Regions from separate parts of the Shigella dysenteriae genome, predicted to be linked through region 3. Evidence: predicted binding sites of a transcription regulator. Region 3 holds the regulator's gene; each other region holds the start of a gene.
What was found. Region 3 encodes LexA, which represses DNA repair genes until DNA is damaged. Its sites were predicted from a motif close to TNCTGTATGTACATACAGNA; they were not measured.
Positions count from the first base shown of each region.

Region 1: rmuC (DNA recombination protein RmuC) is a predicted target of LexA. The motif match lies at 6,188-6,207, and genes of this name have one in related genera.
Region 2: sulA (SOS-induced cell division inhibitor SulA) is a predicted target of LexA. The motif match lies at 6,571-6,590, and genes of this name have one in related genera.

Region 1 covers NZ_CP055055.1:4,970,247-4,980,507, forward strand. The annotation lists gene bioP (biotin transporter) at 1-894, shown strand, start outside; gene metR (HTH-type transcriptional regulator MetR) at 782-1,735, opposite strand; gene metE (5-methyltetrahydropteroyltriglutamate--homocysteine S-methyltransferase) at 1,971-4,232, shown strand; gene HUZ68_RS23730 (dienelactone hydrolase family protein) at 4,272-5,087, opposite strand; gene udp (uridine phosphorylase) at 5,349-6,110, shown strand; gene rmuC (DNA recombination protein RmuC) at 6,251-7,678, shown strand; gene ubiE (bifunctional demethylmenaquinone methyltransferase/2-methoxy-6-polyprenyl-1,4-benzoquinol methylase UbiE) at 7,773-8,528, shown strand; gene ubiJ (ubiquinone biosynthesis protein UbiJ) at 8,542-9,147, shown strand; gene ubiB (ubiquinone biosynthesis regulatory protein kinase UbiB) at 9,144-10,261, shown strand, end outside.
Region 2 covers NZ_CP055055.1:1,798,764-1,809,024, forward strand. The annotation lists gene pqiB (intermembrane transport protein PqiB) at 1-515, shown strand, start outside; gene pqiC (membrane integrity-associated transporter subunit PqiC) at 512-1,075, shown strand; gene rmf (ribosome modulation factor) at 1,331-1,498, shown strand; gene fabA (bifunctional 3-hydroxydecanoyl-ACP dehydratase/trans-2-decenoyl-ACP isomerase) at 1,568-2,086, opposite strand; gene HUZ68_RS08545 (AAA family ATPase) at 2,155-3,915, opposite strand; gene matP (macrodomain Ter protein MatP) at 4,101-4,553, shown strand; gene ompA (porin OmpA) at 4,630-5,682, opposite strand; gene sulA (SOS-induced cell division inhibitor SulA) at 6,039-6,548, opposite strand; gene sxy (CRP-S regulon transcriptional coactivator Sxy) at 6,767-7,396, shown strand; gene yccS (YccS family putative transporter) at 7,359-9,521, opposite strand; gene HUZ68_RS08575 (YccF domain-containing protein) at 9,531-9,977, opposite strand; gene helD (DNA helicase IV) at 10,100-10,261, shown strand, end outside.
Region 3 covers NZ_CP055055.1:184,508-194,768, forward strand. The annotation lists gene malM (maltose operon protein MalM) at 22-942, shown strand; gene HUZ68_RS00865 (SopA family protein) at 1,171-2,751, shown strand; gene ubiC (chorismate lyase) at 2,974-3,471, shown strand; gene ubiA (4-hydroxybenzoate octaprenyltransferase) at 3,484-4,356, shown strand; gene plsB (glycerol-3-phosphate 1-O-acyltransferase PlsB) at 4,511-6,934, opposite strand; gene dgkA (diacylglycerol kinase) at 7,105-7,473, shown strand; gene lexA (transcriptional repressor LexA) at 7,583-8,191, shown strand; gene dinF (MATE family efflux transporter DinF) at 8,264-9,589, shown strand; gene HUZ68_RS00900 (CsbD family protein) at 9,705-9,914, shown strand; gene zur (zinc uptake transcriptional repressor Zur) at 9,956-10,261, opposite strand, start outside.

The sequences.
Region 1 (10,261 bases), 290 kb from region 3:
CTACTTATCATCACCACGATTCTGTGGGCCTTCTCCTTTAGCTTTTATGGCGAGTACCTTGCGGGGCACGTCGATAGCTATTTTGCGGTGCTGGTGCGCGTTGGCCTGGCGGCACTCGTTTTTCTGCCGTTTCTGCGTACCCGTGGCAATAGCCTGAAAACAGTCGGCCTGTATATGCTGGTGGGCGCGATGCAGCTCGGCGTGATGTATATGCTGAGTTTCCGCGCGTATCTCTACCTGACGGTCTCCGAACTGCTGCTGTTCACCGTACTGACGCCGCTCTACATCACGCTGATTTATGACATCATGAGTAAGCGCCGTCTGCGCTGGGGCTATGCTTTTAGCGCCTTGTTGGCGGTGATTGGTGCCGGGATTATTCGCTATGATCAGGTCACCGACCATTTCTGGACTGGCTTGTTGCTGGTGCAACTCTCCAATATCACTTTTGCCATCGGCATGGTGGGTTACAAACGCCTGATGGAAACTCGCCCGATGCCGCAGCATAACGCCTTTGCGTGGTTCTATCTTGGCGCGTTCCTGGTGGCGGTAATTGCATGGTTCTTGCTGGGAAATGCGCAGAAAATGCCGCAAACCTCGCTGCAATGGGGCATTCTGGTGTTTCTTGGCGTGGTGGCTTCCGGGATTGGCTACTTTATGTGGAACTACGGCGCAACCCAAGTAGACGCCGGAACGCTGGGCATTATGAATAATATGCACGTTCCGGCAGGGCTGCTGGTAAACCTGGCTATCTGGCACCAACAGCCGCACTGGCCAACGTTTATTACAGGCGCGCTGGTGATCCTGGCCTCACTGTGGGTGCATCGTAAGTGGGTCGCTCCGCGCTCTTCACAAACGGCAGATGATCGCAGGCGTGATTGCGCGCTGAGCGAATAAATGCTTCTGTAATCGGCTGACGCTGCTCGCCATCGCGCACGGCGGCGTACAGCCGGCTCCACAAGCCTTCGCCCAGGGTTTTGGTCACCACCAGATGCTGGCGCTCAAAACTCTCCACCACCCAGTGCGGCAGCGCGGCAATGCCCATCCGCGCGGCAACCATCTGAATCAACAATAAGGTGTTATCGACGCTTTTCAGTGATGGGCTGACGCCTGCCGGCTGAAGAAAATGCCGCCAGACATCCAGTCGGCTACGCTGCACCGGATAAATCAACAGCGTCTCGCTGGCGAGATCTTCCGGCGTGATACGCGTTTTCGCCGCTAGTGGATGGTCAGGTGCTAACACCAGACGCACTTCATAATCGAACATCGGCGAATAATGCAGTCCACTGCGCGGCAAAATATCGGACGTCATCACCAGATCCAGCTCGCCCTGTTGCAACGCAGGCTGCGGGTCAAACGTCACGCCCGATTTAAAGTCCATCTCGACCTGCGGCCAGTTCTTATGGAAATTTTCTAACGCGGGCGTCAGCCACTGAATACAGCTATGGCACTCAATGGCAATGCGCAGGCGTGTCTGCTGCGGTTCATTACAGGCTTGCAGTGCCTGGCTGATTTGCGGCAGCACCTGGTTTGCCAGTTGCAACAGGATTTCTCCCTGCGGTGTAAAGCGTAGCGGCTGGCTCTTACGCACAAAGAGCCGGAAGCCAAGGCGTTGTTCCAGATCGCTAAACTGGTGAGACAGGGCGGATTGCGTCTGATGCAACGTCGCCGCAGCGGCTGCGAGCGAGCCGCAGTTCCGCAACGCTTGTAGCGTTTTCAGGTGTTTTACTTCGATCATGAAAGTCCTTCACTTCGGCATGAATAATTTGCGCTTGAGGAATATACAGTAACCGCCAATTATGGATGTGTAAACATCTGGACGGCTAAAATCCTTCGTCTTTTAAATTTATGGTGCGTTGGCTGCGTTTCTCCACCCCGGTCACTTACTTCAGTAAGCTCCCGGGGATGAATAAACTTGCCGCCTTCCCTAAATTCAAAATCCATAGGATTTACATATAATTAGAGGAAGAAAAATGACAATATTGAATCACACCCTCGGTTTCCCTCGCGTTGGCCTGCGTCGCGAGCTGAAAAAAGCGCAAGAGAGTTATTGGGCGGGGAACTCCACGCGTGAAGAACTGCTGGCGGTAGGGCGTGAATTGCGTGCTCGTCACTGGGATCAACAAAAGCAAGCGGGTATCGACCTGCTGCCGGTGGGCGATTTTGCCTGGTACGATCATGTACTGACCACCAGTCTGCTGCTGGGTAACGTTCCGGCGCGTCATCAGAACAAAGATGGTTCGGTAGATATCGACACCCTGTTCCGTATTGGTCGTGGACGTGCGCCGACTGGCGAACCTGCGGCGGCGGCGGAAATGACCAAATGGTTTAACACCAACTATCACTACATGGTGCCGGAGTTCGTTAAAGGCCAACAGTTCAAACTGACCTGGACGCAGCTGCTGGAGGAAGTGGACGAGGCGCTGGCGCTGGGCCACAAGGTCAAGCCTGTGCTGCTGGGGCCGATTACTTACCTGTGGCTGGGGAAAGTGAAAGGTGAACAGTTTGACCGCCTGAGCCTGCTGAACGACATTCTGCCGGTTTATCAGCAAGTGCTGGCAGAACTGGCAAAACGCGGCATTGAGTGGGTACAGATCGACGAACCGGCGCTGGTACTGGAACTACCTCAGGCGTGGCTGGACGCATACAAACCCGCTTACGAGGCACTTCAGGGCCAGGTGAATCTGCTGCTGACCACCTATTTTGAAGGCGTAACGCCAAACCTCGACACGATTACGGCGCTGCCTGTTCAGGGTCTGCATGTGGACCTTGTACATGGTAAAGATGACGTTGCTGAACTGCACAAGCGCCTGCCTTCAGACTGGCTACTGTCTGCTGGTCTGATCAATGGTCGTAACGTCTGGCGCGCCGATCTTACCGAGAAATATGCGCAAATTAAGGACATTGTCGGCAAACGCGATTTGTGGGTAGCTTCTTCCTGCTCATTGCTGCACAGCCCCATCGACCTGAGCGTGGAAACGCGTCTTGATGCAGAAGTGAAAAGCTGGTTTGCCTTCGCCCTGCAAAAATGCCATGAACTCACACTGCTGCGCGATGCGCTAAACAGCGGTGATACGACCGCTCTGGCAGAGTGGAGCGCTCCGATTCAGGCGCGCCGTCACTCAACCCGCGTACATAATCCGGCGGTAGAAAAGCGTCTGGCGGCGATCACTGCTCAGGACAGCCAGCGTGCGAACGTTTATGAAGTGCGTGCTGAAGCCCAGCGTGCGCGTTTTAAACTGCCAGCGTGGCCGACCACCACTATTGGTTCCTTCCCGCAAACCACGGAAATTCGTACCCTGCGTCTGGATTTCAAAAAGGGCAATCTCGACGCCAACAACTACCGTACGGGTATTGCGGAACATATCAGGCAGGCCATTGTTGAGCAGGAACGTTTAGGTCTGGATGTGCTGGTACATGGCGAGGCCGAGCGTAATGACATGGTGGAATACTTTGGCGAGCACCTGGATGGCTTTGTCTTTACGCAAAACGGTTGGGTACAGAGCTACGGTTCCCGCTGCGTGAAGCCGCCGATTGTCATTGGTGACGTTAGCCGCCCGGCACCGATTACCGTGGAGTGGGCGAAGTATGCGCAATCGCTGACCGACAAACCGGTGAAAGGGATGCTGACCGGCCCGGTGACGATTCTCTGCTGGTCGTTCCCGCGTGAAGATGTCAGCCGTGAAACCATCGCCAAACAAATTGCGCTGGCGCTGCGTGATGAAGTGGCGGACCTGGAAGCCGCAGGAATTGGCATCATCCAGATTGATGAACCGGCGCTGCGCGAAGGTTTACCGCTGCGTCGTAGCGACTGGGATGCATATCTCCAGTGGGGCGTGGAGGCCTTCCGTATCAACGCCGCCGTGGCGAAAGATGACACACAAATCCACACTCACATGTGTTATTGCGAGTTCAACGACATCATGGATTCGATTGCGGCGCTGGACGCAGACGTCATCACCATCGAAACCTCGCGTTCTGACATGGAGTTGCTGGAGTCGTTCGAAGAGTTTGATTATCCGAATGAAATCGGTCCAGGCGTCTATGACATTCACTCGCCAAACGTACCGAGCGTGGAATGGATTGAAGCCTTGCTGAAGAAAGCGGCAAAACGCATTCCGGCAGAGCGCCTGTGGGTCAACCCGGACTGTGGCCTGAAAACGCGCGGCTGGCCAGAAACCCGCGCAGCACTGGCGAATATGGTGCAGGCGGCGCAGAACTTGCGTCGGGGGTAAAATCCAAACCGGGTGGTAATACCACCCGGTCTTTTCTCATTACAGCGACGTCTTCCCTCCATACTGCTTAAACCATTCCAGCATACGCTGCCAGCCATCTTTCGCAGATTCGGCATGATAGCTCGGGCGATAATCAGCGTTGAATGCATGCCCGGCATCCGGGTACACGATAATCTCTGCTTTCGCATTAGCAGCCCGCAGCGCCTGGCGCATGGTTTCAACGCTCTCCTGCGGAATGCTGTTATCCTGACCACCATATAAGCCGAGAACCGGCGCGTTAAGATCGGTTGCGATATCAACAGGTTGTTTCGGTGAATTCAGCGACTTATCGCCCGCCAGTTTGCCGTACCACGCCACTGCGGCTTTTAGCTGTGGATTATGCGCGGCATACAGCCAGGTGATACGTCCACCCCAGCAGAATCCGGTGATCATTAAACGATGAACATCGCCGCCGTTGCGGGAAGCCCAACTGGCGACATGATCGAGATCGGCCAGCACCTGCGAGTCAGGCACTTTTGCTACCAGACCGCTAAGCAACGTGGGGATATCGGCAAAATCATTCGGATCGCCTTCGCGGAAGTAAAGTTCAGGTGCGATAGCCAGATACCCCTCCAGCGCCAGACGGCGACAAATGTCGCGGATATGTTCATGCACGCCAAAAATTTCCTGCACTACAATGACCACTGGCAGTGGGCCATCGCTTTGCTTTGGTCTGGCATGGTAAGCAGGCATGTTATCCCCTTGTGAAGGGATAGAGGTGAAGCCCGCCACAATCGCGTCGTCCGGGGTCTGAACGATGGTCGAAGCGAGAGGCGATGCAGCAGGTGCAAATCCAGATTGTTGTGTTGTTGCCATGGTATTCTCCGTACCCTTATAAAAATGTTGCGCAATGTTAACTATAGTCAGCATGCAACAAATCACATTGCCTGAATCGGCTCATCTTTTATGCAGTCCTGCAGAATGAAGAGTGATTTATGTGATTTGAATCACTTTTGGTGGGTAAATTTATGCAACGCATTTGCGTCATGGTGATGAGTATCACGAAAAAATGTTAAACCCTTCGGTAAAGTGTCTTTTTGCTTCTTCTGACTAAACCGATTCACAGAGGAGTTGTATATGTCCAAGTCTGATGTTTTTCATCTCGGCCTCACTAAAAACGATTTACAAGGGGCTACGCTTGCCATCGTCCCTGGCGACCCGGATCGTGTGGAAAAGATCGCCGCGCTGATGGATAAGCCGGTTAAGCTGGCATCTCACCGCGAATTCACTACCTGGCGTGCAGAGCTGGATGGTAAACCTGTTATCGTCTGCTCTACCGGTATCGGCGGCCCGTCTACCTCTATTGCTGTTGAAGAGCTGGCACAGCTGGGCATTCGCACCTTCCTGCGTATCGGTACAACGGGCGCTATTCAGCCGCATATTAATGTGGGTGATGTCCTGGTTACCACGGCGTCTGTCCGTCTGGATGGCGCGAGCCTGCACTTCGCACCGCTGGAATTCCCGGCTGTCGCTGATTTCGAATGTACGACTGCGCTGGTTGAAGCTGCGAAATCCATTGGCGCGACAACTCACGTTGGCGTGACAGCTTCTTCTGATACCTTCTACCCAGGTCAGGAACGTTACGATACTTACTCTGGTCGCGTAGTTCGTCACTTTAAAGGTTCTATGGAAGAGTGGCAGGCGATGGGCGTAATGAACTATGAAATGGAATCTGCAACCCTGCTGACCATGTGTGCAAGTCAGGGCCTGCGTGCCGGTATGGTAGCGGGTGTTATCGTTAACCGCACCCAGCAAGAGATCCCGAATGCTGAGACGATGAAACAAACCGAAAGCCATGCGGTGAAAATCGTGGTGGAAGCGGCGCGTCGTCTGCTGTAATTCTCTTCTCCTGTCTGAAGGCCGACGCGTTCGGCCTTTTGTATTTTTGCGTAGCGCCTCGCAGGAAATGCCTTTCCAACTGGACGTTTGTACAGCACAATTCTATTTTGTGCGGGTAAGTTGTTGCGTCAGGAGGCGTTGTGGATTTCTCAATCATGGTTTACGCAGTTATTGCGTTGGTGGGTGTGGCAATTGGCTGGCTGTTTGCCAGTTATCAACATGCGCAGCAAAAAGCCGAGCAATTAGCTGAACGTGAAGAGATGGTCGCGGAGTTAAGCGCGGCAAAACAACAAATTACCCAAAGCGAGCACTGGCGCGCCGAGTGCGAGTTACTCAATAACGAAGTGCGCAGCCTGCAAAGTATTAACACCTCTCTGGAGGCCGATCTGCGTGAAGTAACCACGCGGATGGAAGCCGCACAGCAACATGCTGACGATAAAATTCGCCAGATGATTAACAGCGAGCAGCGCCTCAGTGAGCAGTTTGAAAACCTCGCCAACCGTATTTTTGAGCACAGCAATCGCCGGGTTGATGAGCAAAACCGTCAGAGCCTGAACAGCCTGTTGTCGCCGCTACGTGAACAACTGGACGGTTTCCGCCGTCAGGTTCAGGACAGCTTTGGTAAAGAAGCACAAGAACGCCATACCCTGACCCACGAAATTCGCAATCTCCAGCAGCTCAACGCGCAAATGGCCCAGGAAGCGATCAACCTGACGCGCGCGCTGAAAGGCGACAATAAAACCCAGGGCAACTGGGGCGAGGTAGTATTGACGCGGGTGCTGGAGGCTTCCGGTCTGCGTGAAGGGTATGAATATGAAACCCAGGTCAGCATCGAAAATGACGCCCGCTCGCGGATGCAGCCGGATGTCATCGTGCGGCTGCCGCAGGGAAAAGATGTGGTGATCGACGCCAAAATGACGCTGGTCGCCTATGAACGCTATTTTAACGCCGAAGACGACTACACCCGCGAAAGCGCGCTACAGGAACATATCGCGTCGGTGCGTAACCATATCCGTTTGCTGGGACGCAAAGATTATCAACAGCTGCCGGGGCTGCGAACTCTGGATTACGTGCTGATGTTTATTCCCGTTGAACCCGCTTTTTTACTGGCGCTTGACCGCCAGCCGGAGCTGATCACCGAAGCGTTGAAAAACAATATCATGCTGGTTAGCCCGACTACGCTGCTGGTGGCGCTGCGCACTATCGCCAACCTGTGGCGTTATGAGCATCAAAGCCGCAACGCCCAGCAAATCGCCGATCGTGCCAGCAAGCTGTACGACAAGATGCGTTTGTTCGTCGATGACATGTCAGCGATTGGTCAAAGTCTCGACAAAGCGCAGGATAACTACCGCCAGGCAATGAAAAAACTCTCTTCAGGTCGCGGAAATGTGCTGGCGCAGGCAGAAGCGTTTCGCGGTTTAGGAGTAGAAATTAAACGCGAGATTAATCCGGATTTGGCTGAACAGGCGGTGAGCCAGGATGAAGAGTATCGACTTCGGTCGGTTCCGGAGCAGCCGAATGATGAAGCTTATCAACGCGATGATGAATATAATCAGCAGTCGCGCTAGCCCATTGGGAGTAGTTAAGCCGGGTAGAAATCTAGGGCATCGACGCCCAATCTGTTACACTTCTGGAACAATTTTTTGATGAGCAGGCATTGAGATGGTGGATAAGTCACAAGAAACGACGCACTTTGGTTTTCAGACCGTCGCGAAGGAACAAAAAGCGGATATGGTCGCCCACGTTTTCCATTCCGTGGCATCAAAATACGATGTCATGAATGATTTGATGTCATTTGGTATTCATCGTTTGTGGAAGCGATTCACGATTGATTGCAGCGGCGTACGCCGTGGGCAGACCGTGCTGGATCTGGCTGGTGGCACCGGCGACCTGACAGCGAAATTCTCCCGCCTGGTCGGAGAAACTGGCAAAGTGGTCCTTGCTGATATCAATGAATCCATGCTCAAAATGGGCCGCGAGAAGCTGCGTAATATCGGTGTGATTGGCAACGTTGAGTATGTTCAGGCGAACGCTGAGGCGCTGCCGTTCCCGGATAACACCTTTGATTGCATCACCATTTCGTTTGGTCTGCGTAACGTCACCGACAAAGATAAAGCACTGCGTTCAATGTATCGCGTGCTGAAACCCGGCGGCCGCCTGCTGGTGCTTGAGTTCTCGAAGCCAATTATCGAGCCGCTGAGCAAAGCCTATGATGCATACTCCTTCCATGTGCTGCCGCGTATTGGCTCACTGGTCGCGAACGACGCCGACAGCTACCGTTATCTGGCAGAATCCATCCGTATGCATCCCGATCAGGATACCCTGAAAGCCATGATGCAGGATGCCGGATTCGAAAGTGTCGACTACTACAATCTGACGGCAGGGGTTGTGGCGCTGCATCGTGGTTATAAGTTCTGACAGGAGACCGGAAATGCCTTTTAAACCTTTAGTGACGGCAGGAATTGAAAGTCTGCTCAACACCTTCCTGTATCGCTCACCCGCGCTGAAAACGGCCCGCTCGCGTCTGTTGGGCAAAGTGCTGCGCGTGGAGGTAAAAGGCTTTTCGACGTCATTGATTCTGGTGTTCAGCGAACGCCAGGTTGATGTACTGGGCGAATGGGCAGGCGATGCTGACTGCACCGTTATCGCCTACGCCAGTGTGTTGCCGAAACTTCGCGATCGCCAGCAGCTTGCCGCCCTGATTCGCAGTGGTGAGCTGGAAGTGCAGGGCGATATTCAGGTGGTGCAAAACTTCGTTGCGCTGGCAGATCTGGCAGAGTTCGACCCTGCGGAACTGCTGGCCCCTTATACCGGTGATATCGCCGCTGAAGGAATCAGCAAAGCCATGCGCGGAGGCGCAAAGTTCCTGCATCACGGCATTAAGCGCCAGCAACGTTATGTGGCGGAAGCCATTACTGAAGAGTGGCGTATGGCACCCGGTCCGCTTGAAGTGGCCTGGTTTGCGGAAGAGACGGCTGCCGTCGAGCGTGCTGTTGATGCCCTGACCAAACGGCTGGAAAAACTGGAGGCTAAATGACGCCAGGTGAAGTACGGCGCCTATATTTCATCATTCGCACTTTTTTAAGCTACGGACTTGATGAACTGATCCCCAAAATGCGTATCACCCTGCCGCTACGGCTATGGCGATACTCATTATTCTGGATGCCAAATCGGCATAAAGACAAACCTTTAGGTGAGCGACTACGACTGGCCCTGCAAGAACTGGGGCCGGTATGGATCAAGTTCGGGCAAATGTTATCAACCCGCCGCGATCTTTTTCCGCCGCATATTGCCGATCAGCTGGCGTTATTGCAGGACAAAGTCGCTCCGTTTGATGGCAAGCTGGCGAAGCAGCAGATTGAAGCTGCAATGGGCGGCTTGCCGGTAGAAGCGTGGTTTGACGATTTTGAAATCAAGCCGCTGGCTTCTGCTTCTATCGCCCAGGTTCATACCGCGCGATTGAAATCGAATGGTAAAGAGGTGGTGATTAAAGTCATCCGCCCGGATATTTTGCCGGTCATTAAAGCAGACCTGAAACTTATCTACCGTCTGGCTCGCTGGGTGCCGCGTTTGCTGCCGGATGGTCGCCGTCTGCGCCCAACCGAAGTGGTGCGCGAGTACGAAAAGACATTGATTGATGAACTGAATTTGCTGCGGGAATCTGCCAACGCCATTCAGCTTCGGCGAAATTTTGAAGACAGCCCGATGCTCTACATCCCGGAGGTTTACCCTGACTATTGTAGTGAAGGGATGATGGTGATGGAGCGCATTTACGGCATTCCGGTGTCTGATGTTGCGGCGCTGGAGAAAAACGGCACTAACATGAAATTGCTGGCGGAACGCGGCGTGCAGGTGTTCTTCACTCAGGTCTTTCGCGACAGCTTTTTCCATGCCGATATGCACCCTGGCAACATCTTCGTAAGCTATGAACACCCGGAAAACCCGAAATATATCGGCATTGATTGCGGGATTGTTGGCTCGCTAAACAAAGAAGATAAACGCTATCTGGCAGAAAACTTTATCGCCTTCTTTAATCGCGACTATCGCAAAGTGGCAGAGCTACACGTCGATTCTGGCTGGGTGCCACCAGATACCAACGTTGAAGAGTTCGAATTTGCTATTCGTACGGTCTGTGAACCTATCTTTGAGAA
Region 2 (10,261 bases), 1.6 Mb from region 3:
ACCTGGTCACTGGCGCACTGTATGTTGATCTCGATTTCTATCCAAATACGCCTGCAATAACCGGTATTCGTGAATTTAATGGTTATCAGATTATCCCGACCGTTAGCGGCGGCCTGGCGCAAATCCAGCAACGACTGATGGAAGCGTTGGATAAGATCAACAAACTGCCATTGAATCCGATGATTGAACAGGCAACCAGTACGCTTTCTGAAAGTCAGCGCACAATGAAAAACCTGCAAACGACGCTGGATAGCATGAACAAGATCCTCGCCAGCCAGTCGATGCAGCAGTTGCCGACGGATATGCAGTCAACGTTGCGTGAATTGAATCGCAGCATGCAGGGCTTCCAGCCTGGCTCCGCAGCCTACAACAAGATGGTGGCGGATATGCAGCGCCTTGATCAGGTGTTGCGAGAACTGCAACCGGTGCTGAAAACGCTCAATGAGAAGAGTAACGCGCTGGTATTTGAAGCGAAGGACAAAAAAGATCCAGAGCCGAAGAGGGCGAAACAATGAAAAAGTGGCTAGTGACGATTGCAGCACTGTGGCTGGCCGGATGCAGCTCCGGCGAAATTAATAAAAACTATTACCAGTTACCTGTGGTGCAGAGCGGTACACAAAGTACCGCCAGCCAGGGCAATCGCCTGTTATGGGTAGAGCAGGTCGCTGTACCTGACTATCTGGCGGGGAATGGTGTGGTTTATCAAACCAGTGATGTGAAGTATGTGATTGCCAACAACAACTTGTGGGCCAGCCCGTTGGATCAACAGTTGCGCAACACCCTGGTAGCCAACCTGAGCACGCAACTGCCCGGCTGGGTGGTTGCCTCCCAGCCTCTGGGAAGCGCCCAGGACACGCTCAATGTTACCGTAACGGAGTTTAACGGTCGCTATGATGGCAAGGTCATTGTCAGTGGTGAGTGGCTGTTGAACCACCAGGGACAACTGATCAAACGTCCGTTCCGTCTGGAAGGAGTGCAAACTCAGGATGGTTACGATGAGATGGTTAAAGTGCTGGCCGGTGTCTGGAGTCAGGAAGCCGCTTCTATTGCACAAGAGATAAAGCGTCTACCTTAATTATAAAGATTTGTAAATATAACCGTCTCCGGTATGTTGCCTGAGGCGGTTTTTTTGTTTCTAACGTGCGGAAAAATTTGTTCCTCTTCACATTTTTTGTACAACCGACATGCCCGTGTAGCTCACAAATATGACAGTGGCGTGAATTTTGCGCATTGACGGCAGTTATGATTCGCGGTATTGCTTAACTGTGATTGCACATTTAGTAATCACTGTTTTCTTTTCCACCAGAAACCAGTATGAGGGAAACGAGGCATGAAGAGACAAAAACGAGATCGCCTGGAACGGGCACATCAACGTGGTTATCAGGCCGGCATCGCCGGACGCTCAAAAGAAATGTGTCCCTATCAGACGCTGAATCAAAGGTCACAATGGCTGGGAGGCTGGCGAGAAGCCATGGCGGACAGGGTAGTAATGGCCTGATTCTGTCTCTTTAAAAAGAAACCTCCGCATTGCGGAGGTTTCGCCTTTTGATACTCTGTCTGATGATAATCAGAAGGCAGACGTATCCTGGAACAGACCGACTTTCAGGTCGCTGGCGGTATAGATCAGACGACCATCAACCAGCACTTCGCCATCTGCCAGACCCATAATCAGACGACGATTAACAATGCGTTTAAAGTGAATACGGTAGGTCACTTTTTTCGCTGTCGGCAGTACCTGACCAGTGAATTTCACTTCGCCAACGCCCAGCGCGCGGCCTTTACCTTCGCCGCCCAGCCAGCCGAGGTAGAACCCTACCAGCTGCCACATTGCGTCCAAGCCCAGGCATCCCGGCATAACCGGATCGCCAATGAAGTGGCATCCGAAGAACCACAGATCCGGATTGATATCCAGTTCTGCTTCAACATACCCTTTGTCGAAGTTACCACCCGTTTCGGTCATTTTGACCACACGGTCCATCATTAGCATGTTCGGTGCTGGCAATTGCGGGCCTTTAGCGCCAAACAGTTCACCGCGACCAGAGGCAAGAAGGTCTTCTTTTGTATAGGATTCGCGTTTATCTACCATGTTCTCTGTAAGCCTTATTTTATTGAAGCACGCAGGATAGCTAACACGTGTACGCTGAACAAGTCCGATCAGTTCGGAATAAACCAGTTCAGCCAACGTAATGGCCATGGAAAACGGTGACGTCCTTCCTGTTGCGATGCTTGCGCGATACGTTCCTGGATGGTTTGCATCAGCGTCGTTTGGCCTTCGCCATCCCACACCAGATTTAATAATAACGGCAGTGCGTCAGTCACATCGTCTACTGCCCAGATGGTGAATTTGCCTTCTTCTACCGCTTTCACCAGTTCACTGTGAAGACTTAAATGGCGAACGTTAGCTGTGGGGATAATGACACCTTGTTTACCCGTTAACTCACGTTGCTGGCAAATAGCAAAGAAGCCTTCGATTTTCTCATTTAAACCACCGACCGGCTGGGCGCGACCGAACTGATCGACTGAACCTGTGATAGCGATACTCTGATTCACCGGCACATCAGCGAGGGCGCTTATCAGGGCGCAGAGTTCAGCCATCGAGGCACTATCTCCATCAACTTCACTGTATGACTGCTCAAATGTCAGCGATGCTGAGAAGGGGATCTGTTGCTCAAGCTGTAGTTCCGACATCAGGAACGCCTGCATGATCATCATTCCTTTCGCATGGATATTGCCGCCAAGCTCCGCTTTGCGTTCGATGTCGGTGAATTCACCATCGCCAATATGCACAACGCAGCTAATGCGAGAAGGTTCGCCAAAAGCGCGTGGATGACCCGGAAATTCAATGACCGAAAGGGCGTTAATTTGCCCGATGCGTTCGCCTTCGGTTTCAATCAGGATTTGCTCCTGAAGGATCTCATCCTGCATACGTTCAGCGAGGAAACCTTCGCGCCATTCACGCTGCTGCAGCATTAAGTTTAGCTGCTCGCCGGAGAAGGTGTCGCCATCACACAGGGAGGCGACCTCTTTACACTGGCGGAGGATCCACTGCGGGCTAAGCGGAAGTGTTTCTTGTTCACCGGTGTAGCGTGCTGCTTCGCGGATAAGTACCGGCCAGGCATCCGCTCCCGGGGCAGGTAAGTGATTATGTCTGGCGGTAAATGTCACCCAGCGACACCACTGGCTTACTGACTCCGCATCGACAATCTGCAGAGTATCTTCAAATTCGCTATAAATAGCCTGCTCTGAAAGCTCTGGCTCCATCTCCTGGAAATCAGCCAATGATTCGCGTTCGCCTACCAGAATGACTTTCAGCTTCAATGGCATCGAAGGCACAGAGACGGGGAGAGGGCGCGACTCATCAAACGCAACCCAGTCAAAACGCTCGCGGTTAACGATATTTTTCAGCCGCATCCACAGCAGAGGTTGCGCCAGCAGTGTACGCAAAGAGACGATGAGAATACCGCCATTTGCCTGATGCACCAGACCAGGCTGCAGGGTAATGTCGCCATTAAACTGGCGCAGGCAGCCAAAGAGTTGCTCCGCTTCTACCCAGTCGGCAGCGACAACTTGCGTTAAAGTCGCAAAATTTTCATCTGCACTCACTGCGTGACGTAAGCGGATGGAGTGGCCGGAAACCTCATAGTGATCGCCCACCAGTTGGCCTGCATCGCTTTGTAGCGTACGCGCGGCATCGGCAATAAGATTCAGATACTCATACTCTTCCGGGGCCTTAGCCAGCATAAAAGAGGAGGATGCTCGCGTATGCAGCAACTGCTCCAGCGCAAATTGCAGTCGCGGTTGAGTATCACTGAATAAAGGATCGTTTTCGTCAATCAAATGTGGCTGAGCAAATATTTCCTGATAGCTATCGGTATCAGGAACCAGGTCACGCCATGCAAGTTTCGTAATGGTCAAAGTTGATGTTTTTTAGTCTGTTGTCAAAGCCGCGATTATACCGTAACCGGCACTACAGCACACGTAGAAAGCACCGACAATACTCATGGCATGGGCGTTAAAGCTCACAGGATGGAGATTCTTTTCTTCACTGGCCTAAAAAGCTGATATTCTGTAAAGAGTTACACGGTAACATTGAGATCGCTATGAAATATCAACAACTTGAAAATCTTGAAAGCGGTTGGAAATGGAAGTATCTGGTGAAGAAGCATCGCGAAGGGGAGTTAATTACCCGTTACATAGAAGCCAGTGCCGCCCAGGAAGCCGTCGATGTGTTGCTCTCGCTCGAAAATGAACCCGTGCTGGTAAATGGCTGGATTGACAAGCATATGAATCCGGAACTGGTCAATCGCATGAAGCAAACCATTCGGGCCAGACGGAAGCGCCATTTTAATGCGGAACACCAGCATACGCGCAAAAAGTCGATCGATCTGGAATTTATTGTCTGGCAACGTCTGGCTGGTCTTGCGCAGCGTCGCGGTAAAACGCTTTCTGAAACGATTGTTCAGCTGATTGAAGATGCGGAAAACAAAGAGAAATACGCGAATAAAATGTCTTCTTTGAAGCAGGATCTGCAGGCATTGCTGGGTAAGGAATAACTGACGAAACTCAGTTCAATTTACTAAAGGTGAAAAAAAAACCCCGCAGCAGCGGGGTTTTTTACCAGACGAGAACTTAAGCCTGCGGCTGAGTTACAACGTCTTTGATACCTTTAACTTCGATCTCTACGCGACGATCCGGAGCCAGGCAGTCGATCAGTGCAGCACGCTGTTTCACGTTGTCGCAGGTGTTGCCAGTAACCGGGTTGGATTCGCCCATACCACGTGCGGAGATCTTGTCTGCCGGGATACCTTTGGAGATCAGGTAATCAACAACAGACTGAGCACGGCGCTCGGACAGACCCTGGTTGTAAGCGTCAGAACCGATGCGGTCAGTGTAACCCAGAACAACTACGGAACCGTCTTTCGGATCCAGGTTGCTCAGCTGGCTGTACAGCTGATCCAGAGCAGCCTGACCTTCCGGTTTCAGGGTTGCTTTGTTGAAGTTGAACAGAACGTCAGACTTCAGAGTGAAGTGCTTGGTCTGTACTTCCGGTGCCGGAGCTGGAGCCGGAGCAACTACCGGAGCTGCTTCGCCCTGACCGAAACGGTAGGAAACACCCAGGCTCAGCAGACCGTTGTCCGGACGAGTACCGATGGTGTTTGCGTCACCGATGTTGTTGGTCCACTGGTATTCCAGACGGGTAGCGATTTCAGGAGTGATCGCGTACTCAACACCACCTGCGAAAACCGGAGAAACGCCAGTGTCGTGGTCTTTAAAGGATGCGCCACCAGGTACGTTAGCCTTGGTGTCTGCACGCCATACCATACCACCCAGACGAGTGTAGATGTCCAGATCGTCAGTGATTGGGTAACCCAGTTTAGCGGTCAGCTGAACGCCCTGAGCTTTGTATGCGCCGTTGATGTTGTCGCCTTTGTACGGCATACGACCTAACCAGTCGTAACCCATTTCAAAACCAACATACGGGTTAACCTGGTAACCACCAAAAGCACCTGCACCCAGTTGGTTTTCGTGGGTCGGACCATTGTTAGGAATAAAACCAGTGTCATGGTACTGGGACCAGCCCAGTTTAGCACCAGTGTACCAGGTGTTATCTTTCGGAGCGGCCTGCGCTACGGTAGCGAAACCAGCCAGTGCCACTGCAATCGCGATAGCTGTCTTTTTCATTTTTTGCGCCTCGTTATCATCCAAAATACGCCATGAATATCTCCAACGAGATAACACGGTTAAATCCTTCACCGGGGGATCTGCTCAATATTAACTCTACCGATATCTTCGGCTTATGCCGAGCACCCCTGGCGATGTAAAGTCTACAACGTAGTTGAAAACTTACAAGTGTGAACTCCGTCAGGCATATGAAAAAAAAGTCTTGTATAAGGTACGTTTAATCTTTTTTGTCAGCGACAATTTACAGAAAAAAAACGCGGAAACCGCTTCAGACAAGCCTCCGCAAGGAAAATTAGTCACGACTGAAAGCATTGGCTGGGCGACAAAAAAAGTTCCAGGATTAATCCTAAATTTACTTAATGATACAAATTAGAGTGAATTTTTAGCCCGGAAAGTTGTCTCGTTGCGTGAGAGGATGCGCTTACCGGACGCATAATAAACCCCATCGCGTTACCTTCATTTGCCGCATCAACAAGTTCAGCATGCTCTTCTTCAGTCAAATCATCTGCCAACCAACCGATCACCACACTGTAATTGCCCGTGCGTAAAGCGCGAACCATTGACTCCACAGTGTGGCAAGGGGAGAGCTGGCTAATCTGCATTACTTTCGTTAAGGGTAGCCCAGATGCCTGAACCCATTCCCGACTCAGTTTTTGTTGCGGTGTTAACCAGAGTTGCCAGCGCGATTGCTGACCGAGTTGCTGTAACAATGGCAACAGTAGAAGTTGCGTCATCATGGGCTGATCTTCGCGATAGACAACTTCACTGATAAGCCCGGCTGTAGTGTTTTCCGTAGAGACACGCGCAATTTTACTTGCTGCGGATGAGAACGACGAAGAACGATGTGCATAGCCTGAAGTGTACATAATCAATCCAGCCCCTGTGAGTTACTGTATGGATGTACAGTACATCCAGTGACAACAAAGATCAACCCTATTTTCGGAAAGAGCCTCGCAAATTTTGTCGTTAGTGACGGGAAAACATAAATTAATCTTGCCCCTTAAGAATAAGTTGCCTATTTTCGTATTTAACGGATCCGTTAATGTGAATCATTCTTTTATGTTATGATTTTAAAAGGAATTTTATGAAAAGCCTCTCCTATAAGCGGATCTATAAATCACAAGAATACCTGGCAACGTTGGGCACAATTGAATACCGATCATTGTTTGGTAGTTACAGCCTGACCGTTGACGACACGGTATTTGCGATGGTTTCTAATGGTGAGTTGTATCTTCGGGCTTGTGAGCAAAGTGCACAGTACTGTGTAAAACATCCGCCTGTCTGGCTGACATATAAAAAGTGTGGCCGATCCGTTACCCTCAATTACTATCGGGTTGATGAAAGTCTATGGCGAAATCAACTGAAGCTGGTGCGTCTGTCGAAATATTCTCTCGATGCAGCGCTGAAAGAGAAAAGCACGCGCAATACCCGGGAAAGACTGAAAGATTTGCCCAATATGTCTTTTCATCTGGAAGCGATTCTCGGGGAGGTGGGGATTAAGGATGTACGGGCGTTACGTATACTTGGGGCAAAAATGTGTTGGTTGCGACTGCGGCAGCAAAACAGTCTGGTGACAGAAAAGATTCTGTTTATGCTTGAAGGTGCCATTATCGGCATTCATGAAGCTGCGCTCCCGGTGGCACGCCGCCAGGAGCTTGCAGAATGGGCTGACTCTCTTACGCCGAAACAGGAGTTTCCTGCGGAACTTGAGTAATCTGGCGTTGCAGACGACCAATCTCAGGCAGTAATGCAATCAATAACCCAACTTGTTGTACGACCAGAGGTTCTTTGCTGTCTGCCCGTGGTTCAAGTTGCTGCATCCGCTGTTTCAGGCCAGCTAATGCCTGATTGACGCGTTCTTCATCAGCAGGTTGATGATGTAACGCGTCATCAACATAGCAAACTGCGTCATCAAGAAACGCCAGAATTTCAGGATTAGTTAACTGCTCCCGGTGAGCACCGAGGGCTGAGATATAGCTGGTAAACGTATGGTTAAGGCACAGCAACCGAAACGCGGCTTCGCGAATTTGCGGGGTAACGTTCGGTTCGCTGGACATATTTGATACCACCGACGCCAGTTCAGCATCACGGTTGTGTGCATCGCGGCGGGCAATACGATACGCCAGACGGTTATCACGCCCCTGATGGTATTGCTCCAGTATGGCATCGAGATAGCGACAGTTGGCCTCTGTGGCGCGTTCGAGCATGCGCGGCAGATTGCGAAACTGCCAGTCAGGCCAGATGTAGCTCACTGCCGCCCACGCAATGGCACAACCAATCAGCGTATCGATTACGCGAGGTAACGCTACTTCAAAACCTTCACCCAGTAAGTTAAAACACAGTAGCACCAAAAGTGTGATGAACATCGTTGCATGAGCGTATTGCACGTTACGGAAGGCAAAAAATAGCACGCCGGTAATAACCAGCAGCACCAGCTGCCCTTCCAGTGATGGCACAAACCACAGCACAGGAATGCCAATGGCGATACCTACCAGCGTACCAATAATCCTTAACTTCAGGCGGTGGCGCGTGGCGTTATAGTTTGGCTGGCAGACAAACAAACTTGTCAGCAAGATCCAATACCCGTGATGCATTCCGGTTATTTGAATGATGGCGTAGCCGAAGCACAACACCAGCGACATTCTTACCGCATGACGGAAGAGGGCGGATTCCGGCGTGAAGTGACGGCTAAGACGCAGCCAGATATCACTCAATCCGTGCGGGCTGTCATCAGCGAGCTCATTTTCGTCATTATTATGGGGCAGTGCCTGGGCCTGTTCTGATTCAATTGTTGCCAGTTGGGCATCAATGGCGCGTAAATTGTTCAGCAAAAATCCCAGTGTTTTGAGTAAATCGGCAGGCGCGCCGTTATCGCGCATCCGCTCCAGGGCAGCATCAATATGCGTAAAAGCGCGCTCAAAATGCGGATCATGTTGATAAGGCTGACGCAGCAAAATACAGCGTGACAGTTGCTGGCACGCCTGGCCCTGCATCGACATCAGCCGCTGAAAACGGAACAGCACGTCGCTGTGGCGAAAATGTTCACGCAATGTTTGATACTGAATATGAGAAGAGCTGGCACGCTCGTGAATATCCTGTGCGACAAAGTAATAATGCAGCGTGCGACGCGTTCCCCGTTGACCACGATCGCCACGTAAGCGGGTCAGCAGCGAGAGTTTCGTCTGATTCAATGTCGCCATCAGCTGACCGTTGGCGAGAGCCAAATCGTACAGCGGTGCCTGGCTTTCATCTTCAATATCAGGATCAAACATGCGCGACTTGAGCTCAAGATAACGCGCCAGTTGTTCATAGCAACGCGCCAGGTTGTCCTGCAGCGGGCGGACCGGGAACAGCAGATGACCAATAAGTGTCAGGACGTTGTACCAGACGGCACCGGCCAGCAGATACATCGGCTGCTGATACCAGTGCTCATACAGTGATGTTCCCAACATTGTGTAAATGGCGATCAGCAATGCACCGAAGGCAATTGTTGCATAGCGTTGACCCAGACCGCCGAGCAAAATGAAGCCGCTGGTAGAGAGCGTTAAGCCAATCGCAAATAGCCAGGGCCAGGGAAACAGCAATTCTACTGAGGCCGAGGCGATAAAAAAGCAGAACAGCGTAATGATGAGGTTACGCAAACGTCCCGCCAGTCGGTCATCGAGATCGGTCAGCGCCGCTGCCACCATCCCCAGCGTCAGCGGAATCGTCAGTTTTACATCACCCAGCCACCACGGAAACGCTGTGGTTCCACAAAGCGCAATAAAAATACGCGCGTAATACAGCCAGGCGCTGTTCCAGGTATAGCGTTTGAGCAAAGGACTTAGCATATAGGCCATATTAGTGGATTATTCAAAACGACGACGTGCATTGGCTTCACGCGCAGCTTGCGCTGTTTCTACCGATACCACGCGACGACCAACCGGCCATAGTGCAATAGCGGCAATTTTAAAGTTCGCAATACCGACAGGAATGCCAATGATGGAAATACATTGTGCGATGCCCGTTGCAATGTGCATCAGGCATAACCACCAGCCAAAGAAAATCAGCCAGAAAATATTCAATACCGTACCGCCAGTATTCAGCAGCACATTTTTGCCAGCCGGGTTCAGTTCATCGACATGAATAGCTTCATTGCCATAAGGCACCAGAGACAGTTTAGTGATCTCCCAGCAGGATCGTGTCAGCGGTAAGGTAAAAATCAGCACAATACTGACCAGAGTCGCCAACAGCCAGCCCAGAGTGGTGGCAAATCCGCCAAGCACAAAGTTCAGAATGTTCAAAACGGTACGCATAAAACCTCGCTTTACTGTGGTTTTCAGTAATGGGCGGCAATTGTAACGTTTTTTTGGGCTGGAGCACGTTTTCTCTGACGGTTACACTGATAAGAAATAATTTCGTGTGGATCTACAGAGTCATGGAACTGAAAGCGACAACGCTTGGAAAACGTCTGGCACAGCACCCTTACGATCGGGCGGTGATCCTCAATGCCGGGATTAAAGTCTCCGGCGATCGCCACGAATACCTTATTCCTTTCAATCAATTACTGGCGATTCACTGTAAGCGCGGTCTGGTATGG
Region 3 (10,261 bases):
CCAGATTTTGAGGTGAAAACAATGAAAATGAATAAAAGTCTCATCGCCCTCTGTTTATCAGCAGGGTTGCTGGCAAGCGCGCCTGGAATCAGCCTTGCCGATGTTAACTACGTACCGCAAAACACCAGCGACGCGCCAGCCATTCCATCTGCCGCGCTGCAACAACTCACCTGGACACCGGTCGATCAATCTAAAACCCAGACCACCCAACTGGCGACCGGCGGCCAACAACTGAACGTTCCCGGCATCAGTGGTCCGGTTGCTGCGTACAGCGTCCCGGCAAACATTGGCGAACTGACCCTGACGCTGACCAGCGAAGTGAACAAACAAACTAGCGTATTTGCGCCGAACGTGCTGATTCTTGATCAGAACATGACCCCATCAGCCTTCTTCCCCAGCAGTTATTTCACCTACCAGGAACCAGGCGTGATGAGTGCAGATCGTCTGGAAGGCGTTATGCGCCTGACACCGGCGTTGGGGCAGCAAAAACTTTATGTTCTGGTCTTTACCACGGAAAAAGATCTCCAGCAGACGACCCAACTGCTCGACCCGGCTAAAGCCTATGCCAAAGGCGTCGGTAACTCGATCCCGGATATTCCCGATCCGGTTGCTCGTCATACCAGCGATGGCTTACTGAAACTGAAAGTGAAAACGAACTCCAGCTCCAGCGTGTTGGTCGGGCCTTTATTTGGTTCTTCCGCTCCAGCTCCGGTTACGGTAGGCAACACTGCGGCACCAGCTGTGGCTGCACCCGCTCCGGCACCGGTGAAGAAAAGCGAGCCGATGCTCAACGACACGGAAAGTTATTTTAATACCGCGATCAAAAACGCTGTCGCGAAAGGTGATGTTGATAAGGCGTTAAAACTGCTTGATGAAGCTGAACGCCTGGGATCGACATCTGCCCGTTCCACCTTTATCAGCAGTGTAAAAGGCAAGGGGTAATTACGCCCCACAGTGCTGATTTTGCAACAACTGGTGCGTCTCCTGGCGCACCTTTTTTTATGCTTCATTCCAGGGATATGAGCGATTTTTTATAGTACTTCACTTCTTCTTCACTAAGAATATCCATTATCTCAATGCATTATCAGAGATTCTTTTCCTTTCGCCGGTAGTGTCTGGACGCTCAGGCTACTTTTTCCAGTTATTTCATTTCTGTAATGCAGAGGTTTTATGTTAGGTCATATCTCAAAGTTTGACGGCAATAACTCTTTGATAAAACATGGTGTGGTGCAAGGAAATAATATAGTAGATTTTGATTTACTACGTAATTTTAATGGGGTGCCAGGGTTAAATCGAGAAAACTTTATTTATATCAGCAATATTTTTTTAAATATAAAACAACGGAACGAAAAAAATCATTCAATAAATATGTTTCGTGAAGTCTCAATCAGTGGTGATATTGTAAGCGTAAAATTTTATAGAAATGAAAAAATAGAATGCGCTTGTGATTTTATGATGGCTAAAGATGCGCAGGGGTATATCGACCTGTCTGAATTGGATTTAACAAGTTGTCATTTTAAAGGTGACGTTATTTCGAAGGTGTCTTTCATATCATCAAATCTACAACATGTAACATTCGAATGTAAAGAAATTGGGGATTGCAATTTTACTACTGCAATAGTTGATAATGTCATATTTAAATGTCGACGTTTACACAATGTAATTTTTATCAAAGCGAGTGGTGATTATGTCGATTTTAGCAAAAATATTCTTGATACAGTTGACTTCTCGCAGAGTCAACTTACTCATAGTAATTTTTGGGAATGTCAGATTAGAAATTCAAACTTCGATCATTGTTATCTTTATGCTTCGCACTTCACCAGAGCAGAATTTCTTACTGACAAAGAAATATCATTTATTAAATCGAATTTAACAGCTGTTATGTTTGATCATGTGCGAATATCGACAGGGAATTTTAAAGACAGCGTTACACAACTAATGGTATTATCTATTGATTACTCAGATATATTTGGAAATGAATATCTCGATGGTTATATCAATAACATTATAAAAATGATTGATTCGTTGCCAGATGATCCAGCGATATTGAAATCCGTTCTGGCAGTAAAACTGGTGATGCAATTAAAAATTCTTAATATTGTTAATAAAAACTTTATTGAGAATATGAAGAAAATATTTAGCCATGGTCCTTATATAAAAGATCCCATTATACGTAGTTATATCCATCCTGATGAAGATAACAAGTTCGATAATTTTATGCGTCAAAATCGATTCAGTAAGGTGAATTTCGATACCCAACAGATGATCGATTTTATTAACAGATTTAATATGAATAAATGGCTGATTGATCGAAATAACAATTTTTTTATCCAACTTATCGATCAGGCTCTACGATCAACGAATGATACGATCAAAGAAAATGCCTGGCATCTTTATAAAGAGTGGATTCGTAGTGATGATGTTTCACCTTTATTTATAGAAATTGAAGATAATTTAAGAACCTTTAACACGAATGAATTAACACGAAACGATAATATCTTTATCTTGTTCTCCTCTGTCGATGATGGGCCAGTTATGGTGGTAAGCTCCCAGCGCTTACATGATATGTTGAATCCTACAAAAGATACCAATTGGAATTCCACGTATATCTACAAATCCAGACATGAGATATTGCCTGTTAATCTTACTCCGGAAACACTTTTCGGCTCCAAATCTCAGGATAAACATGCACTTTTCCCCATTTTTACTGAGAGTTGGCGAGCTAATCGTATAAAGAATAAAGGTATTTAAGTAAAGGAAAACATCACCGTTCCTGGCATCCTGGGCGGTGATGCCCCTATGGTTGCCCTCGCCAGCACGGGCATCGGCAAAGCGTAAGGTTCAACAGCGTTTTACCACTTCATGCGATTGTTGCGTTTTTGTTGCGCATTAGATCACTTAATTTGCTTTACATCTCCCGTAAACACTTTTCTGCGATACAATGCCTTTACGTTATGTAACGGAGAGTTCGGCATGTCACACCCCGCGTTAACGCAACTGCGTGCGCTGCGCTATTTTACAGAGATCCCTGCCCTGGATCCGCAACTGCTCGACTGGCTGTTGCTGGAAGATTCCATGACAAAACGTTTTGAACAGCAGGGAAAAACGGTGAGCGTGACGATGATCCGCGAAGGGTTTGTCGAGCAGAATGAAATCCCCGAAGAACTGCCGCTGCTGCCGAAAGAGTCTCGTTACTGGTTACGTGAAATTTTGTTATGTGCCGATGGTGAACCGTGGCTTGCCGGTCGTACCGTCGTTCCTGTGTCAACGTTAAGCGGGCCGGAGCTGGCGTTACAAAAATTGGGTAAAACGCCGTTAGGACGCTATCTGTTCACATCATCGACATTAACCCGGGACTTTATTGAGATAGGCCGTGATGCCGGACTGTGGGGGCGACGTTCCCGCCTGCGATTAAGCGGTAAACCGCTGTTGCTAACAGAACTGTTTTTACCGGCGTCACCGTTGTACTAAGAGGAAAAAAATATGGAGTGGAGTCTGACGCAGAATAAGCTGCTGGCGTTTCATCGCTTAATGCGTACGGATAAGCCAATTGGCGCGTTACTGCTGCTCTGGCCAACATTATGGGCGTTGTGGGTGGCGACACCGGGCGTTCCCCAGCTCTGGATCCTGGCGGTGTTTGTCGCGGGTGTCTGGCTGATGCGCGCTGCCGGATGTGTGGTGAATGATTATGCTGACCGCAAGTTTGATGGTCATGTTAAGCGCACGGCGAACCGACCACTTCCCAGCGGCGCGGTAACAGAGAAAGAGGCGCGCGCGCTGTTTGTAGTGCTGGTACTGATTTCGTTTTTACTGGTGCTGACGCTGAATACGATGACCATTCTGTTGTCGATTGCCGCGCTAGCGCTGGCGTGGGTGTACCCGTTTATGAAGCGGTATACCCATCTACCGCAAGTGGTGCTGGGCGCGGCGTTTGGCTGGTCGATTCCAATGGCTTTTGCTGCTGTGAGTGAGTCGGTGCCATTGAGTTGCTGGTTAATGTTCCTCGCCAATATTCTCTGGGCGGTGGCTTACGACACGCAGTATGCGATGGTTGACCGTGATGATGATGTGAAGATTGGCATTAAATCCACCGCAATCCTGTTCGGCCAATACGATAAATTGATTATTGGTATTTTGCAGATTGGCGTACTGGCACTGATGGCGATCATCGGTGAGTTAAATGGCTTAGGCTGGGGATATTACTGGTCAATTCTGGTGGCTGGCGCGCTGTTTGTTTATCAACAAAAACTGATTGCCAACCGCGAGCGTGAAGCCTGCTTTAAAGCATTTATGAATAATAACTATGTTGGTCTGGTACTGTTTTTAGGGCTGGCAATGAGTTACTGGCATTTCTGATGATGTAAAAAAGCCGGATGATCATCCGGCTTTCTTCTGGGCTGCCTGATGCGTTGCGCTTCTCAGGCCTACACAACAGATCGCAATTTATTGAATTTGCAGATTATGGTAAGCCTGATAAGGCGTTTGCGCCGCATCCGGCAATTCTCTCTGATTACCCTTCGCCCTGCGTCGCACTCTCAATCGTCAAACGCACGTCTGATGTAATCAACTCCGCCAGCAACTGATAAACCTTCATCGTTTCTGCCGGTTCGGCATCGCCGCTATCGCTGATATACCCTTCATCACGCAGCGTCAGCACCAGAGAACTGAACACCGCTTTGTCGAAGAACTCCGGCGCGTTGATGCCGTGCAGCACGGAGAGACGTTGCGCGACGGTGCGGCTCTCTTTCTCCAGCGTACCGCGGTTGATCGACGGGTTGGCGCTCAACAGCCAGAAGGTGATGGCATAACGTTGCAGCGTTTCGCGCGCGCCTGCGGCGAGCAGCTGTAGCGTGCGAGAATGCGCCGGGTTGATATGCAACTCATCATCTTGCAGGGTAATCAGCCCCTGACGTTGCATCTCATTTGCCAGCGCATCAATAACGTCCGGCAACTCGTCGCGATCCCAGCGCAGGAACAGCTCCGCTTTCAGCATTGGGTAAAGCACATTGACGTGCTCCATCAATACGTCGCGGGAGATGTGGCGATGCTGGGTGACAATTGCCGCCATCAGCGAAGGCAGCACCAACATATGCGCAATGTTGTTGCGATAGTAGGTCATCAGCACCGCTTGCTCGCGCGGTAGAATGATGATGTCGCCGATAGTGTCTTTCTCGACTTCAAACTTGTTCATTTGCAGCGCGTGATCGATAAGCTCGCTGGCGCTGGCTGAAGGAACGGTAGAGTCCGTGGAGTAAGGTACGTTGCGCATCAGATCCAGGTAGCAGTTGAGTTGCTCGGTTAACTGCTCGCGGGTGAGTGAGCGCTGACGTGACGCCAGTAGCGCAGTACAGCACAGGTTCATGGCGTTTGCCGCGCCTGCGTTGTTAATGCGTACCATTAGATCGGCAGCAATATTATTGACCGTCGGCGTTAACCAGGCCGGACGCACCGCTTCGATGGGATCGATAGATTCACGCCAGTCTGGTACGTGCTGGTTAAGGTAGGTCATCAACGGCATTGGTTCACCGAAGTTGACGTAACCCTGACCGAGATTACGCAGCTTGCTTAAACCGCGCAGCATCTGCGGCAGGCTCTCTTTCTCTTTCGTCGCACCGCGCAGTTCTTTGGCGTAAGTACCCACTTCCATGACGTGCTCATAACCGATATAGATCGGAATCAGCGTAATCGGACGCGTGCCGCCACGCAGCATCGCCTGAATGGTCATCGACAGCGTACCGGTTTTCGGATCCAGCAAACGCCCCGTACGGGAACGACCGCCTTCCACGAAGTACTCGACGGAATAACCACGGCTGAACAGTTCGCCGAGATACTCACGGAAAACGGTGGAATAGAGCTTATTGCCTTTAAACGTACGGCGAATAAAGAACGCCCCCAGACGGCGGAAAATCGGCCCGGCAGGCCAGAAGTTCAGGTTGATCCCGGCGGCGATATGCGGCGGCACCAGCCCCTGGTGATACAGCACGTAAGAAAGCAGCAGGTAGTCCATGTGGCTGCGGTGGCAAGGCACATATACCAGCTCATGACCGTCGTGGGCCAGCTGGCGAACGCGCTCGGCGTTATGGACGTTGATGCCCTGGTAAAGGCGGTTCCAGGTGAAGCCCAGAATACGGTCAGTCAGGCGGATCATCTCGTAAGAGAAATTCGCCGCAATCTCTTCCATCAGCGCAATCGCGTTCTGCTGCGCTTTTTCATGGGAGATTTTTTTGCTGCGCGCTTCATCTTCTACCGCTTTGGCAATGGCGCGGGAGGCGAGCAGCTTATTAAACAGATCCTGACGAGCAGGCAGACGTGGACCCACGGCAGCCAGACGTTGACGGGCAAAGTGCATACGCGCCACGCGCGCCAGTTTCTGCGCGATAGTTTTATCCGTGCCGTGTTCATCCGCCATACGGCGCAGCGAAACTGACGGCGAGAAACGCACAAAACTGTCGCGACCGAGCCACAGTACAGCGAAAAATTTCTGTACGCCGTTAAGCATACGCAGCGGCGGGTTCACTTCGCCTTTTTCACGCCCTGGCGCGCGACCAAACATCACCGATACTGGCACCATCTGCACATCCAGATTTGGGTTGCTACGGTGCAAATCGAGATAGTCGTGGAACAGCTTAATAGACTCTTCTTTCGGCGTGTAATAGGTGAATACACGCGGCCCGCCGTGAATGAACACATAGCGCGGCAGTAGCGTGCCGTCGATTTCCAGCGGCTCTAACGGGTCAGGCAGGTCATGTGCCAGACACTGGGCGCGCAACGTCAGCAAGTCTGCTTTCGAGTTGTACGGTAAAACGTACATAATTGGACGAGAGGTATCCAGCCCCAGTTCCGGGGCAGGATCTGCCGGAATAGACTTGCTTTTTACCAGGATGCTTAATGGTAAATTCAGTAATTTGTAGTAAATTCGTGGCCAGCCGGACATAAACGATGTAAAGCCTCTGGTTAATAATGCAAATGCGCGGCAAGGATAGCAGAAAGTCATGGGAAATTCTGTGGTATCCGCTCATGTTTCGCGCGGCGTTACGCAAACCCGAATCATCGGATTTAACGGTACACTGATATTGACGCTCATAATGTAAAAAGGTTCTTTCAATGGCCAATAATACCACTGGATTCACCCGAATAATCAAAGCTGCTGGCTATTCCTGGAAAGGTTTACGCGCTGCATGGATCAACGAAGCGGCATTCCGTCAGGAAGGCGTAGCGGTATTGTTGGCGGTGGTCATCGCCTGCTGGCTGGATGTGGACGCAATTACCCGCGTGCTGCTTATCAGCTCCGTGATGCTGGTGATGATTGTGGAAATCCTCAATAGCGCCATCGAAGCAGTGGTTGACCGAATTGGCTCTGAATACCATGAGCTTTCCGGACGCGCTAAAGATATGGGATCCGCCGCGGTGCTGATTGCGATTATCGTCGCCGTGATTACCTGGTGCATCCTGTTATGGTCGCATTTTGGATAACCCTTCCAGATTTCGATAAATCTCTGGTTTATTGTGCAGTTTATGGTTCCAAAATCGCCTTTTGCTGTATATACTCACAGCATAACTGTATATACACCCAGGGGGCGGAATGAAAGCGTTAACGGCCAGGCAACAAGAGGTGTTTGATCTCATCCGTGATCACATCAGCCAGACAGGTATGCCGCCGACGCGTGCGGAAATCGCGCAGCGTTTGGGGTTCCGTTCCCCAAACGCGGCTGAAGAACATCTGAAGGCGCTGGCACGCAAAGGCGTAATTGAAATTGTTTCCGGCGCATCACGCGGGATTCGTCTGTTGCAGGAAGAGGAAGAAGGGTTGCCACTGGTAGGTCGTGTGGCTGCCGGTGAACCGCTTCTGGCGCAACAGCATATTGAAGGTCATTATCAGGTCGATCCTTCCTTGTTCAAGCCGAATGCTGATTTCCTGCTGCGCGTCAGCGGGATGTCGATGAAAGATATCGGCATTATGGATGGCGACTTGCTGGCAGTGCATAAAACTCAGGATGTACGTAACGGTCAGGTCGTTGTCGCACGTATTGATGACGAAGTTACCGTTAAGCGCCTGAAAAAACAGGGCAATAAAGTCGAACTGTTGCCAGAAAATAGCGAGTTTAAACCAATTGTCGTTGACCTTCGTCAGCAGAGCTTCACCATTGAAGGGCTGGCGGTTGGCGTTATTCGCAACGGCGACTGGCTGTAACATATCTCTGAGACCGCGATGCCGCCTGGCGTCGCGGTTTGTTTTTCATCTCTCTTCATCAGGCTTGTCTGCATGGCATTCCTCACTTCATCTGATAAAGCACTCTGGCATCTCGCCTTACCCATGATTTTCTCCAATATCACCGTTCCGTTGCTGGGACTGGTCGATACGGCGGTAATTGGTCATCTTGATAGCCCGGTTTATTTGGGCGGCGTGGCGGTTGGTGCAACGGCGACCAGCTTTCTCTTTATGCTGTTGCTGTTTTTACGCATGAGCACCACCGGGCTGACTGCGCAGGCTTATGGTGCCAAAAATCCTCAGGCATTAGCCCGTGCGCTGGTGCAACCGTTGCTGTTGGCGTTGGGGGCTGGGGCGTTAATTGCGCTGTTGCGTACGCCGATTATCGATCTGGCGCTGCATATTGTTGGCGGTAGTGAAGCGGTCCTGGAACAGGCGCGGCGCTTTCTTGAAATCCGCTGGTTAAGCGCTCCGGCGTCGCTGGCGAATCTGGTATTACTCGGTTGGTTACTCGGCGTGCAATATGCCCGTGCGCCAGTAATTTTGTTAGTGGTCGGCAATATCCTCAACATTGTGCTGGATGTCTGGCTGGTGATGGGGCTGCATATGAACGTGCAGGGCGCGGCGCTGGCGACGGTTATTGCGGAATATGCAACATTGCTGATTGGTCTGCTAATGGTGCGTAAAATCCTCAAACTACGCGGAATTTCCGGCGAAATGCTGAAAACTGCCTGGCGAGGAAACTTCCGTCGCTTGCTGGCGCTTAACCGCGATATCATGCTGCGTTCGCTGTTGTTGCAACTCTGTTTCGGCGCGATCACCGTACTTGGCGCGCGACTGGGGAGTGACATTATCGCTGTTAACGCGGTTCTGATGACGCTACTCACCTTTACCGCCTATGCGCTGGACGGTTTTGCCTACGCGGTTGAAGCGCACTCCGGTCAGGCGTACGGTGCGCGCGACGGTAGCCAGTTGCTGGATGTCTGGCGGGCAGCGTGCCGCCAGTCGGGGATCGTAGCGTTGCTGTTTTCGGTGGTCTATTTGCTGGCAGGGGAACACATCATTGCGTTGCTGACGTCGTTAACCCAGATTCAGCAGCTGGCCGACCGCTATCTTATCTGGCAGGTGATTTTGCCGTTGGTTGGCGTCTGGTGTTATCTGCTGGACGGCATGTTTATAGGCGCAACGCGTGCCGCCGAAATGCGTAACAGTATGGCGGTGGCCGCCGCAGGTTTTGCGCTGACGCTCCTTACGCTGCCGTGGCTGGGCAATCATGGTTTGTGGCTGGCGTTAACCGTCTTTCTGGCGTTGCGCGGGCTTTCTCTGGCGGCTATCTGGCGGCGTCACTGGCGCAATGGTACCTGGTTTGCCGCAACGTGACGGTTAAAAATTCTGAATAAATAATCCTAAGCCAAATTGCTGACTACACTTAATCTCACGTTCAGAAGAAAAGTGAACGTACTCTCATTCACAACCTAACGATGAGGTCTTGATTATGAATAAAGATGAAGCCGGCGGTAACTGGAAACAGTTTAAAGGTAAAGTGAAAGAGCAATGGGGCAAACTGACCGATGATGATATGACGATCATTGAAGGTAAACGTGATCAACTGGTCGGTAAAATCCAGGAACGTTATGGTTATCAGAAAGATCAGGCAGAAAAAGAGGTCGTGGATTGGGAAACCCGCAATGAATATCGCTGGTAATTAATCCCTCCTGCCCGACGTGTACAAGGATGTACGCCCTCTTAACGCGGTTTCTTTTTCACCTGCACAGAGTGATCATGCTGGCACTGTTCAGGATGACGACACGCTTCCACTTCCACGCATGCCGCACAGAGCCCATGTGCTTCAATCACATTATGCCGCAGGGCAAACCCCATTTTTGCCGCCAGCGTATGCATGATGTCTTCCACGCCTTCTGCACATTCTTCTTTCACCGCGCCGCAGCGATCGCAAATAAACATGGCTGACGTATGGGTGGGCTGGTCGAACAGATGACAGAGCACATAACTGTTGGTGGATTCCACCTTATGCACAAAACCTTGCTCAAG